Regions from separate parts of the Sporosarcina soli genome, predicted to be linked through region 1. Evidence: riboswitches for the same ligand, from Rfam matches in the RefSeq annotation. Region 1 holds a riboswitch; each other region holds the start of a gene.

Region 1 (4,286 bases):
CATGAAGATCTATTCCAAGAAGATCCTCCTAATGAAAAGACACAAATTATGGTTGATGTCGACATAAAGCAATATTCACTAGACTTAACTAAGGACCGTACAGAATTAAATCCGCAAAGTATTCCAGATGACCCTATACCGAAGCAAACCTCGGAAAAGCCAACCTCCTATTTCGAACAATTGATTGAAAAAAATAAAAGACAACTGCGCGGCGACTATTCCGATGAATAGGTTGAAATAAAGAAAAGCCATCCGTTTAGATGGCTTTTTGGCTATTCATATTCAATCGACTGGTTGTTTGGCTACTTATTGCATCCAAGCCGGTTTTCCAAACCCTTGGAAATCCGAGTCGATCACTTTTTCAAATTGCTCCGATTCAATCACTTCAATGATGTCTTTTGCAAACTGCTCGTCCTTGTTTTCCGTTTTTACAGCAACCACATTACGGAATTGGTCCGGCATATCTTCCAAAACAAGCGCATCCGTTAAATTCATGCTTGCCGCGAGCGCAAAGTTACCCGGTACTGCCGCCACGTCTGCACTTTCAACAGAGCGGGGAAGTTGTGCAGCCTCAATCGGTGTCACCACTAAATTTTTCGGGTTTTTCACGATATCTTTCTCAGATGCCTTCAATGGCTCAACGTTTGGATCGATTTCGACTAGACCGTTAGCCTCCAACACGATTAACGCTCTCGCCGCGTTGACCGGATCATTAGGAATCGTGACTGTTGATCCGTCTGCAATATCGTCAATCGACTCAAATTTTTTCGAATAAATTCCTAGCGGTGCGGTCGGGACAACGATCAAGCTCGATAATTCCATGTTATTTTCTTTTGCAAAGTTTTCCAAGTAAACAGTATGTTGAAAGAGATTCGCATCGACATTCCCGTCATTTAATGCATTATTTGGCTGTATATAATCACCGAACTCCGTCACTGTCACTTTGTAACCTTTATCTTCAAGACCCGGAATGATCGCCTTTTTCAGCATATCGCTATATGGACCTGCTGTTGCTCCAAACGTCAATGTTTTATCGTCACCGGCCTTTTCTTTGCCGCCACATGCAGCTAAAGCCGCACCAAGTACAAGGATCAGTACTGTCAATAATAATTTCTTCATCTGTCATTCTCCCCTTCTTATCTCTTATCGACTGCTTTTGAAAGTCGATCGCCCGCAAATTGAATAAGTTGCACGAGCACAATCAAAATGATAACTGTCACAACCATAATCGTCTTGTCGTAGCGATAGTACCCAAATCGGATGGCTAAATCCCCGATTCCTCCACCGCCAACAACTCCCGCCATTGCAGCATAAGCAACCAAGCTGATTGCCGTTAACGTCAAACCTTGAATAATACTCGATTTCCCTTCTGGCAATAAAACATCCCTGATAATCATCCACGGACTGGCACCGATTGAAATCGCCGCTTCAATTACGCCTTTATCGATTTCCCGAAACGACGTCTCAACGATCCTTGCAAAAAAAGGAATGGCCGCTGCCGATAAGGATACACTGGCAGCTGTCGGTCCATATGCTGTACCTACTAATAGAGTCGCTAAAGGAATCAGTAAAACAAGTAAAATGATAAACGGAATGGATCTCACCATATTGACGATAAAACCGATAACCGATTTGATAACTGTATTTTCAAGAAACAATCCTTTATCGGTCACAAACAACAAAATGCCTAGCGGAAGCCCAATGATGAGTGCAACAAGTAACGAAATTCCTACCATATAAAGTGTCTCGCCAAATGCTTTCGTCATATCCGGCAATAATTCGACGATCCGTTGAACCTCAATCCCCATTATTGATCACCTCCACATGGACATGGCGGGTGGACATATAGGAAATGGCACGCTCGATATCCGGTTCCCGCCCTTGCAATTCCATTAAAAATGTTCCTAGCGGCATCTCTTGAATGTATTCAATCGAACCGTGCAAGAAATTCCCGTGGACATCAAACTGCTGAATGGTTTCTGATATGACGCTTTCTCCAGCCACATTTCCTTTAAACAATAATTTCACTATGGTTCCTGTACATTGCGCCAAAATCGTGTCCGGAACTTCAAAAGATACAACACTGCTAATGAACTCTTTCGTCAACTCTGCCACCGGATTCGAAAAGATATCATACACTTGCCCTTCCTCGATCACTTTTCCATCCTGCATAATGGCCATACGGTCGCAAATCTCTTTCACCACATGCATTTCATGGGTGATTAAAACGATTGTAATAGCCAATTCCCGATTAATTTTCTTCAGTAACCGTAAGATGGACAATGTCGTTTTCGGATCCAATGCGGACGTCGCTTCATCACAGAGCAAAACACTCGGATTGTTCGCAAGGGCACGCGCAATAGCGACCCGTTGCTTTTGACCACCGCTCAATTGACCCGGATAAACGTTGCGCTTCTCCGACAATCCGACCATTTCAAGCAGTTCAGTCACCCGATCATCGATTTGTTGCTTAGGCGTTTTGGCAGCCCGCAAAGCGAAGGCGATATTCTCATATACAGTCTTTTGACTGATTAAATAAAAATGTTGAAAAATCATTCCTATTTTCAATCTAGCCTGACGCAACTGTTTCCCTTTTAACTCCGTCAAATTGATGCCATCTATAAGAATTGTACCTTCTGTCGGTTTCTCCAATAGGTTCAAACAACGAAGCAAAGAACTTTTCCCCGCCCCGGAATAACCAACTATACCAAAAATTCCACCTTTTCCAATTTCAAGGGATACATTGTCAACCCCTTTTACAAGCCGATCTTTTGTTTGATAGACTTTCGACACTTTTTGAATTTGAATCATAAATTTCTCCTCTTTCTATACTTTCTATAGAAAAGCGTCCGGAGTCTAGACACTCATATTTTTGAAAATCATATATTTTCCTGTCTGACCTCAATAAAATAAAAGGCGCCCCTTTCATCAATGAAAGAAGCACCGAAAAATTGTTTCAGCTTATCTTTCAGAATGAAAATCACCCTGTAGGAGTTGGCACCTTCCTTGTATGATACAAGGGGTTGCTGGACGTCATCGGGCCTATCCCTCGGTCGCTCTTGATAAGTTACAATATGAAGTTGAATTTGAGTATACATCATATAATAGTTTGTACAATCGCAAAAGTCAACATGATTTTCATTTCAGTAAGAATTCTATGAATGTTGTCATTTCGACTTTGAACCTAGTATACTTACTTCATTACAAGATCTATATTCCATTATGAATTGAAAAGAGGTTTTTCCATGACCATATCGAATCGCTTAAAAAGCTTACCTCCCCACTTCTTCTCCACACTCGTCAAAAATGTGGAATCAGCGCTCGCTGAAGGTCGGGACGTCATCAATCTAGGACGGGGGAACCCCGATCAACCGACTCCGCCTCATATTGTCGAAGCTTTACAAGCGGCCGTCGAGGATCCGGCAACACACGGTTACGCACCATTTGGTGGAACAGTTGAATTGAAGCGTGCTGTTGCAGATTTTTATAAACGTGAGTATGCCGTGGATATCGATCCGGATACGGAAGTCGCCATCCTATACGGCACGAAAACAGGATTGGTTGAATTGCCGCTTGCCATTATGAATGAAGGCGAATTGCTCTTGCTTCCTGACCCGGGTTATCCCGATTACTTATCCGGCGTCAGCTTGGCCAATATTCGTCATGAAATGTTCCCGTTACTTGCCAATAATAATTTCCTTCCAGACTATGACAGCTTGTCAGCTGAACAAAAAAAGCAAGCTAAATTAATGTACTTGAACTACCCAAACAATCCAACGAGTGCAACAGCAACACTTCCATTCTTCGAAGAGACAGTCTCGCTCGCCAAAGAACATGACATTGCCATTATGCATGACTTCGCTTATGGCGGCATCGGATTTGACGGCAAAAAGCCGGTCAGTTTCTTGCAAGCAGAAGGGGCAAAAGAAGTCGGGATAGAAATGTATACATTGTCCAAAACGTATAATATGGCAGGTTGGCGCGTCGGTTTCGCGATCGGAAATGCAGGTATCATTGAAGCGATAAATTTATTGCAAGATCATTTATTCATCAATCAATTCCCGGCTGTTCAACGTGCTGCCATTACAGCCCTCTCTGGTGATCAGGAAAATGTACGCGAACTCATTGCTCTATATGAAGGTCGGCGCAATGTCTTTATTGACGAATGCAGACGCATCGGTTGGGATGTCCAAGCACCCGCCGCTTCGTTCTTCGCTTGGTTACCAGTCCCAGCAGGTTATACGAGTGCATCGTTCACCCAATTATTACTGGATGAAGCAGATGTC
Region 2 (4,286 bases), on a different contig from region 1:
AGGCGGTACAACCGCTGGCTCTGCCATTCTTGCCAGTATTGCAAATAAGTATCTAGGTTGGAATATCAGTTATGCTTTGCTGTTTTTCGATTTAATTGTCGTTTTCGCTTCTTATTTTATAATTGGTGCCGAAAAACTGATGCTGACGATTATTATGCTCTATATCGGTACAAAAGTCATGGAGTTCATCATTGAAGGGTTGAACTCAAGAAAGGCTGTAACGATCATTTCAAACAATGCAGATCAAATCGCCAAGCAAGTCAATGAGGTAATGGGCAGGGGCGTGACAGTCTATTCTGGTCATGGTTATTATACGAAAGAAGAAAAGGACATCCTTTATATCGTAATTAGTAACCGTGAAGTAGTGAAGTTAAAGAAAATCGTGAAGGCCGCAGATCAGAGCGCCTTTATCGCCATTCATGATGTCCGGGATGTCTTTGGTGAAGGCTTTATGAAGATTGCGAATTGATAAGGTGAGACGAATGCTCCGCATTCAGGCCAAAACCATTTGCTGAATGAAGATAAAAGAAAGACTGAGATCTTCCAACTTGAAGTTTCTCAGTCTTTTTTGGCATTCTTTTTAAAAATTGCTGAAATCCGTTTCTCAGTGCCTGCTTTCATCCGGCTGAAATTCTCGAGATGTTTCCAAATGGCCATGCCGAACAGTAAGGCCGCGATGATGAGTGGCCAATAGCCTTCCGTCCACAGCGCTTTGGCAATGAGTGTAATATACAGCATCAATACACCGACAACGAGAAAATCGGTTGTCAGTGCGACGATGACGAACAATAGGAACCCCGCAAGACCGAGCCGCCAATCGAGTGTGAGCAGCACCCCGATGATGGTGGCAGTTCCCTTTCCTCCGTTGAAATGCATATGGAAAGGGAAATTATGGCCAATCACTACTGCCGCACCGACAATGAATAACAACAAAGTGACCGTATCTTCCGGCCAACCCGCTTGGTGGGCAAAATAGCGGACAAGCAATATCGCGACTGCCCCTTTTCCAATGTCGATCGCCGCCACCAATGCCCCCATTTTTTTCCCGAGGACAATCGTCGCATTGGAAGCTCCCGCATTTTTTACCCCGGTTACTTTCAAGTCTACCCCGGATATTTTCTGGGCAATTACGGAACCGTGCAGGCATCCGATTGCATATCCCATCAGGAGAACTCCTATAATCCATACTTCCATTTTACTTCCCCCAATCAACCATACGAACAGTATATCATTCTATAAAATCAAATTTAAAAATATTTTAAATTAGTTGCTTGACAATTCTATGAAATTACTCGTATACTTATTTCACAAGATGGAAAATTAAATTAATTAAACTCTTATCAAGAGCGGCGGAGGGAATAGGCCCTGCGATGCCCGGCAACCGGCAAGCGACCAACTTGCAAAGGTGCTACTTCCTACAGAACCGTTAAACGTTCTGAAAGATAAGGGGAGGAATAAGCGAAAGCATAACCCTCTTCTTAGGCGAAGGGGGTTATTTTTTACATCCATAACCCCTAAAACAACTATGTATTATAGGTATTAAAAAACTTCAGGAGGTAATTACAATGACAAAACTTCAACCCGAAACACTACTACTACATGGCGGCCAAGAGCCAGATCCTGTAACAGGATCGCGCGCATTACCGATTCATCGTACGACTTCTTTCGTTTTCCCTGACACGGAGCATGCACAAAATGTATTCGGTCTGAAGGTAGCTGGAAATATCTATACACGTATTACGAATCCGACAACCGGTGCTTTTGAAGAACGTATTGCACTTCTTGAAGGTGGAACTGCTGCAGTCGCTCTTTCATCAGGGATGGCGGCGATTGCATTCTCCATTCTAAACATTGCTGAAGCGGGGGATGAAATCATCGCTGCTGAAAATTTGTATGGCGGTACATATAATTTGTTCGCTGCTACACTTCCACGTTATGGCATTAATGTAAAATTTGTTGATGCGACAGATCCGGAAAACTTCCGAGCAGCGATTACCGATAAAACAAAAGCATTATTCGCGGAAACAATCGGCAACCCGAGCCTGCACGTATTGGACATCGAGGCGGTTGCAAAAGTTGCACATGACAACGAAATTCCATTGCTTGTAGACAGCACATTCTCAACACCGTACGGCACAAATCCGATTGAGTATGGAGCGGACGTCGTCATTCATTCAGCAACGAAATGGATCGGCGGACATGGAACTTCAATCGGCGGAGTTGTTGTCGATGCAGGGAAGTTCGACTGGACGAGAGGGAAATTCCCAGGCTTTACAGAGCCAGATGAGACATACAATGGCCTTCGTTACGGAATCGATACGGCTGCTGCTGCGTTCGCTACGAAACTGCGCGTTCAACTATTGCGTGACTTCGGTCCGTGCTTAAGCCCTGATAATGCGTTCAACTTCCTGCAAGGGCTTGAAACACTTCACCTGCGTGTTCCAAAACATAATGAGAACGCACTAAAAGTTGCACAATTCTTGAAAGATCACCCAGCTGTCGAATGGGTGAATTATATCGGTCTTGAGGATCATCCATCCCATCAAGATGCAAAGAAATACTTGAAAAATGGCTATGGTTCCATCGTGAACTTCGGCATTAAAGGTGGACGTGAAGCAGGTCGGAAAGTGATTGACAATATTACAATCTGGTCGCATGTGGCAAATGTCGGTGATGCGAAATCATTGATCATCCATCCGGCATCCACAACGCATCAGCAATTGAGCGCAGAGGATTTGAAAAAATCCGGTGTAACGGAAGAACTCATCAGATTATCAATCGGTCTTGAAGCACCTGAAGATATCATTGCAGACCTTGCGCAGGCAATTGAAAAGGCGGTACCGGTCAAAGCATAACGATTTGGAATGGAAATTTGAAAAACGGGACTCCTCATCGAGCAGTCCAGGGAGGTGGCGAAATGCCGACAATTAAAGTGGCTATACTCGGCTTCGGCACTGTAGGTGAAGGTATTTACAGGATTTTGCAAGAACGGAAAGAAGCGATTCAGAAAGAAACAGGCTATACGATTGACGTCCATTCGATCCTTGTCAGAAATAAGGGCAAAGTGCGTCTAACAATCCCTGGAACGAAGGTAACGGATGATGTGCAGGAAATCTTGTCAAACCCGGAAATCGATGTCGTCTTTGAAGCGATTGTCGGGGAAGAACCGGCATATACGTATCTTTCGGAGGCGATTGAAAAAGGTTGTCATGTCATTACGGCAAATAAGGCCATGTTTGCGAAGCATGGCCCGGCACTTTTGAAACATGCACAATTCCGGGATGTCAAAGTCTGTTACGAAGCAACGACAGCGGGGGGCGTTCCGATCATCCGAACGATTTCCAGCTTATTGCCCGCAGACCGTGTGAGAAGGATCCGTGGCGTCCTAAATGGAACATCCAATTTCATCCTGACAAAAATGCGGGAAGAAGGTATTTCATTCGAGGCGGCACTTCGCGAAGCACAAGCACGAGGGTTTGCAGAAGCGGACCCGACAGATGATGTTGGTGGGATGGACGCCTTCCGGAAATTGATGATTTTAAGCACGCTTGCGTTTGGCAAACAGCCCGATTGGCAAGACGTACCGATCGTTGGAATCGATCAATTGACGATTCCGGATATTGCGGACGCGTCGAAAGGGAACCTTCGTTATCGACATGTAGCAAATATTACGATAGAGGCGGACGGGACACTGCGCGGCAGCGTCGGCCCAGTACTGATTGAGCCGGGTCATCAGCTCTATGGAGTAGATGGGGTCGATAATGCAGTCATCGTAGATACGGAACATCTAGGTGCGTTGACGTTGATCGGTCCGGGAGCTGGCATGTATCCGACAGCCAGCGCGATGGTGGGAGATTTACTACAGATCATCGGCAAACGTGAAACAGTGGCCTTGACAAGCTGAAAAAGGGACTCCTCATTAATCATTTTTAATGAGGAGTCCCTTTTTAATTTTTCCTTTCATAGGAAATGATGAAGCTTTTGATTTAAGCATATTAGCGAATGGTTCTAGAGGATGATGATAAGATACCTTTTTGCAATTCGCTCATACCTTCTTTTTTACGAACGAAAATGAAATAAGAGGTAATGGTTAAACTCGCTATTAACAATGTGAGGATAGCCTGTATCCTTAATGACTCGATGATGAGCATGGCGATAAAGATTCCTGCAATACAGAGAATAGTTGCATACGTCAAGTAAGGAAACAGCCACATCTTAAGTTGAAGTGCTTCCGGTTTTTCTTGTTCAAGTATTCTGCGCATCTGTAACTGTGAAAAGGCAATCAC
Region 3 (4,286 bases), on a different contig from region 1:
CGATCTTGAATTGGTCCTTTGTGCGTGATGATATTCCACGTTTCGATGTGCTGAACCAAATTGCATTAGCTCTACGTCAGGAAATCGAAGCGCTTGAAAAGAGCGGCATCCGCATGATTCAAGTGGATGAGCCTGCATTGCGCGAAGGCTTGCCACTCGATCCGGAAAAACATAAGGCGTATTTAGAGGCAGCCGTCTATGCCTTTAAACTGGCGACCGCGTCTGTTCAAAATGACACACAAATCCATACACATATGTGCTATTCGGAGTTCAACGGAATCATCGATTCGATCAGTGCATTGGATGCGGATGTCATTTCCATTGAGACTTCCAGAAGCCATGGAGAAATCATTTCGGCATTTGAAAATAACACCTATGACAAAGAAATTGGCCTTGGCGTCTATGACATCCACAGCCCGCGTGTACCAAGTAAAGAAGAGATGAAACAAAACATCCATCGCGCGCTCCAAACGATTCAACCGACCCAATTTTGGATCAACCCGGATTGCGGTTTAAAGACGCGAAAGGAAGAAGAAACGATCGAAGGATTAAAAGTGATGGTCGAGGCGGCAAAAGAAGTAAGAGAAAGCCAATTGGCTACCGTTCAGAAATAAAAGGAAAAGGCTTTCCCCGTTTAAATGGATGGGGGAAGCTTTTTATTATCGGCGGAACTCCCTGTGATATTAGAGCTTATTACTTCATTATCGGCGCCTGGAGGATAGATATCAGCGATTCCCCTACATATATTGGCGCTCAATAATCGTTTATTGGCGAATCGGGACTTTCCTCCCGCCTGAAGTTATAGAACTCAAATGAAAAACCGCCTGAAGGGTCAGGCGGTTTTAATGGTGGATCAATTCTCCGCTTTCACCGGAGATAATGCAGTCTGGCGAACTTTTTGACTGGAGACGGCGAGCACGAGTACGAGACCTGCTGCCATCAATGCGCCGTCAAGCATGAGCGGCATTCCCCAACTACCTGTACTATCCCGAACGACACCGGAGACGACAGGGGAGAGTACTGCCCCGATTTCAGCAACCAGATTGAGCATGCCGAACATGGATCCTTTGCTTTTTTCAGGTGTCAAATCTGATGCCAACGCGTGGGCCACCGGTTGCAAGGCGAAGAAGAACAATCCTGAGACAAACAACATGATGGACATGACGACTGGATTATTATGCCCCATCATGACGTAAGCGGCGAAAACGAAAATAAGGATGGTCAGAACACCGGTCAGCACGGCGAGTACATTGCGCCGCCCATTCGGACGATCTGACACGAGGTCTGAGATTTTGCCGCCAAGAGGGAAACCGATAAGACCAGCTAATCCGTTAAATGAAGCGACCAATGCTGCCGCCATCAACGCGCCGCCGCCAAAATCTTTGACGATGGAGACGGACCAGAAACCATAAAACCATAAATGCCACATGATTGGGATGAAGAATAGGTACAACAAGAACAAATTTTTATTCGCCAATAATGGCTTGATTTCGGATTTCTTTGTTATATATAAATATAAAATGAGCAGCGGGCATAGTGCCGTAAGAATAATTGCAATCGCTATGGAAGAAAGCCCTAGTTTGACAGAGAAGAAATAGATCCCCATGACAATGACTAGGAAAACGGCGGAGTATAGGGTCATATATAAGAACCCTTTTCCGAATTGAGCTTTTATTCCTGGAGAGGATGAATCTACAGCCACGCCAGGAGTAGCTTTTGGTTTCAAATACTTTAATAGAATGAATGCAACGATTAGTGTTATGCCTCCTGTTACGAAGAAAGGAAAACGCCAAGCATTGTGATTCATAAACGGTTCCGCTAGGGTGATCAGATAGGGTACCCCTAGCGTGCCTGCCGTCAGACCTAAAGACACACCGGTAAGCGCGATACCCATCCCTAATCCGACTTTTTTCGGAGGGCTATGATAGGCGATATAAGAGCGGTCATTCGAATAAAAAACACCTTCACCAAGTCCTAGTAATACTCTGAAAAGAATAAAGGCAATCAGACCGCCTACGATTCCTGTCAATAAAGTGGCAATCCCTGCCCAGAAGATACTTAAGATGATAATGGCGCGATAGCCAAAGCGGTCTCCTAAATAGCCGCCTGGGAATTGCATCAACATAAAGCCGGCAAAGAATAGACTGCCGATCAATCCGCCAATGGCATGCGGATTGGCTACGTCGGCAAAGAAAGAGACTTCATTTTCAATCATATAAGTGATGATTGGGCCTGTAGCTACACGGTCGATATATGAAACGAACCAACCTAAAAAGAGCAAGCCCCAAATTGTGTGATATCGTTGTAACCCTTCTTTTCTCAATTTCCACACGTCCTGTTCTATGTTATTCGATATAAAAAACCTCTCCATTTTTCGGACGGAGAGGTTTTCGAAAGAAGATCCTCTCTTATTTTTCAAAGCATATCGCTTTGCAGGATTTAGCACCTATTTAATGATCCTCATCAATTACGCCTCGGCGTAATTGCATCCGGATTTTGAATTAGCAGGGAGTTTGAACTCCCTGCTAATTCAAATTAAATGGTTGCCGGGCTTCATCGGGCCAGTCCCTCCGCCGCTCTTCATAAGAGATTTAATTAAATTTTATTGCCACACGTCTTCTGCGATTGAAATGACGTGACGCACTTTTTCCCATTGCTGTTCTTCTGTCAAAAGATTACCTTCTTCTGTTGAAGCGAAACCACATTGCGGGCTTAGGCAAAGTTGTTCAAGTGGAACGTATTTTGCAGCTTCTGCAATTCGTTCTTTTATACTTTCAGGGCTTTCCAGTTCGCCGTATTTGGATGTGATCAAACCTAATACGATAGATAGATCCGGTCGATTGACATGACGAAGCGGTTCAAATCCGCCTGAACGCTCATCATCGAATTCGAGGAACAGACCGTCGACATCTAACCCGCCAAAAATCGTTTCAGATACTTCTTCATAGCCACCGCTAGAAAAATAAGTCGATCGGAAGTTACCGCGGCAAATATGCATCGTTACTAGCAAATCATCTGGTCTTTTAGAGATGGATTCGTTGAGGATTCGCGCGTTTAGTTGCACTGTTGTTTCAGGGTCTAGACCGCGCTCTTTCAATGATTCTCTTCCTTCTTCCGATAAGAAGGCAGCCCAAGATGTATCATCAAGTTGCAGATAGCGGCAACCTTCATCGTAAAGTGCCTGAATGACATCCTGATAGGCAGTGATCAAATCATTCACTAATTCTTCGTTATTTGTATAGACGCCATCTTCGAATGTCGCTCTGTGCAGCAACATATTCGGGCTTGGAATCGCGAATTTTGCCACCGCATCGCCTGCGATGCTATGCAAAAACTTAAAGTCTTCAATCATGTAATGCGTGCTGAACTTAATTTTATCGTTTACGTGAATGCCACTCGCTTTCCGCTTCACGCCTTTGAATTCAACGCCTACTTCGGTTTCGATATATTCAACACCGTCAAAACCGGAAAGAAAATCGAAGTGCCATAATTTACGACGAAGCTCTCCATCTGTTACCACTTTCAGTCCGGCTTCTTTTTGACTTTCAACGAGTCTAATAATTTCTTCGTCTTCAATTTTACGCAATTCCTCAGCAGTAATTTCACCGTTTTCCTTTTGGAGACGTGCTTTCTTCAAACGTTCCGGACGCAAAAAGCTTCCGACGTGATCCGCTTTAAAAGGTGCTTTTTTTAGTGTGTTAGTAGTTGTCATGATCAATTCCCACTTTCAGTCTATTAATTATTTGCAATCAAGTTTTTATTGGCAATTGCCAACGCTTGGTCAAAATCCGCAATCAGGTCATCTACATGTTCCAGCCCCACAGAAAAGCGTAATAGGCCATCTGTGATTCCGCGTTTTTCCCGTTCGGCTTTTGGCATAGCTGCATGGGACATCTGTGCAGGGTGGGAGAGGATGGATTCTACGCCTCCCAAGCTAACGGCGAATACAGGAATTTGGACGCTTTCAACAAACGCTTTTGCCGTTTCACGATTTGGTAACCGGAAAGAAAGGACCGCTCCTGGGCTAGTCGATTGTTTTGCATGAATTGCATGCCCCGGATGACTCGCCAATCCTGGATAAAAGACTTCTTCCACTAGCGGGTGACTATCCAAATAGGAAGTGATTTTTTGCGCTGCCTCGGTTGATTGGACCAAACGGGCACCCATCGTTTTTATCCCTTGAATCAATGTATAGGAATCTTGTGCACCTAAAATAGCTCCGAACGAGTTTTGGATAAATGCTAAACGATTGCCAAGTTCTTCGTCCTTTGTCACTGCGAGTCCTG

Evidence for each region. A riboswitch is a leader RNA that binds a small molecule or an ion and turns the genes downstream of it on or off. The one in region 1 is predicted to bind S-adenosylmethionine.
Region 2: linked by a shared signal. The riboswitch ahead of ACFPRA_RS11515 (O-acetylhomoserine aminocarboxypropyltransferase/cysteine synthase family protein) and the one ahead of ACFPRA_RS16615 (methionine ABC transporter ATP-binding protein) in region 1 are both predicted to bind S-adenosylmethionine.
Region 3: linked by a shared signal. The riboswitch ahead of ACFPRA_RS23315 (MFS transporter) and the one ahead of ACFPRA_RS16615 (methionine ABC transporter ATP-binding protein) in region 1 are both predicted to bind S-adenosylmethionine.

What each region holds. Positions count from the first base shown of each region.
Region 1 covers NZ_JBHSNO010000008.1:279,783-284,068, forward strand. Annotated here, with positions in the region: gene ACFPRA_RS16600 (hypothetical protein) at 1-231, shown strand, start outside; gene ACFPRA_RS16605 (MetQ/NlpA family ABC transporter substrate-binding protein) at 307-1,119, opposite strand; gene ACFPRA_RS16610 (methionine ABC transporter permease) at 1,137-1,808, opposite strand; gene ACFPRA_RS16615 (methionine ABC transporter ATP-binding protein) at 1,798-2,811, opposite strand; SAM riboswitch class I at 2,959-3,069, opposite strand; gene ACFPRA_RS16620 (pyridoxal phosphate-dependent aminotransferase) at 3,246-4,286, shown strand, end outside.
Region 2 covers NZ_JBHSNO010000005.1:1,571,298-1,575,583, reverse strand. Annotated here, with positions in the region: gene ACFPRA_RS11525 (YitT family protein) at 1-469, shown strand, start outside; gene ACFPRA_RS11520 (glycerol-3-phosphate acyltransferase) at 559-1,194, opposite strand; SAM riboswitch class I at 1,335-1,449, shown strand; gene ACFPRA_RS11515 (O-acetylhomoserine aminocarboxypropyltransferase/cysteine synthase family protein) at 1,566-2,855, shown strand; gene ACFPRA_RS11510 (homoserine dehydrogenase) at 2,918-3,904, shown strand; gene ACFPRA_RS11505 (amino acid permease) at 3,996-4,286, opposite strand, start outside.
Region 3 covers NZ_JBHSNO010000018.1:37,179-41,464, reverse strand. Annotated here, with positions in the region: gene metE (5-methyltetrahydropteroyltriglutamate--homocysteine S-methyltransferase) at 1-614, shown strand, start outside; gene ACFPRA_RS23315 (MFS transporter) at 854-2,332, opposite strand; SAM riboswitch class I at 2,406-2,589, opposite strand; gene ACFPRA_RS23310 (5-methyltetrahydropteroyltriglutamate--homocysteine S-methyltransferase) at 2,603-3,712, opposite strand; gene metC (cystathionine beta-lyase) at 3,736-4,286, opposite strand, start outside.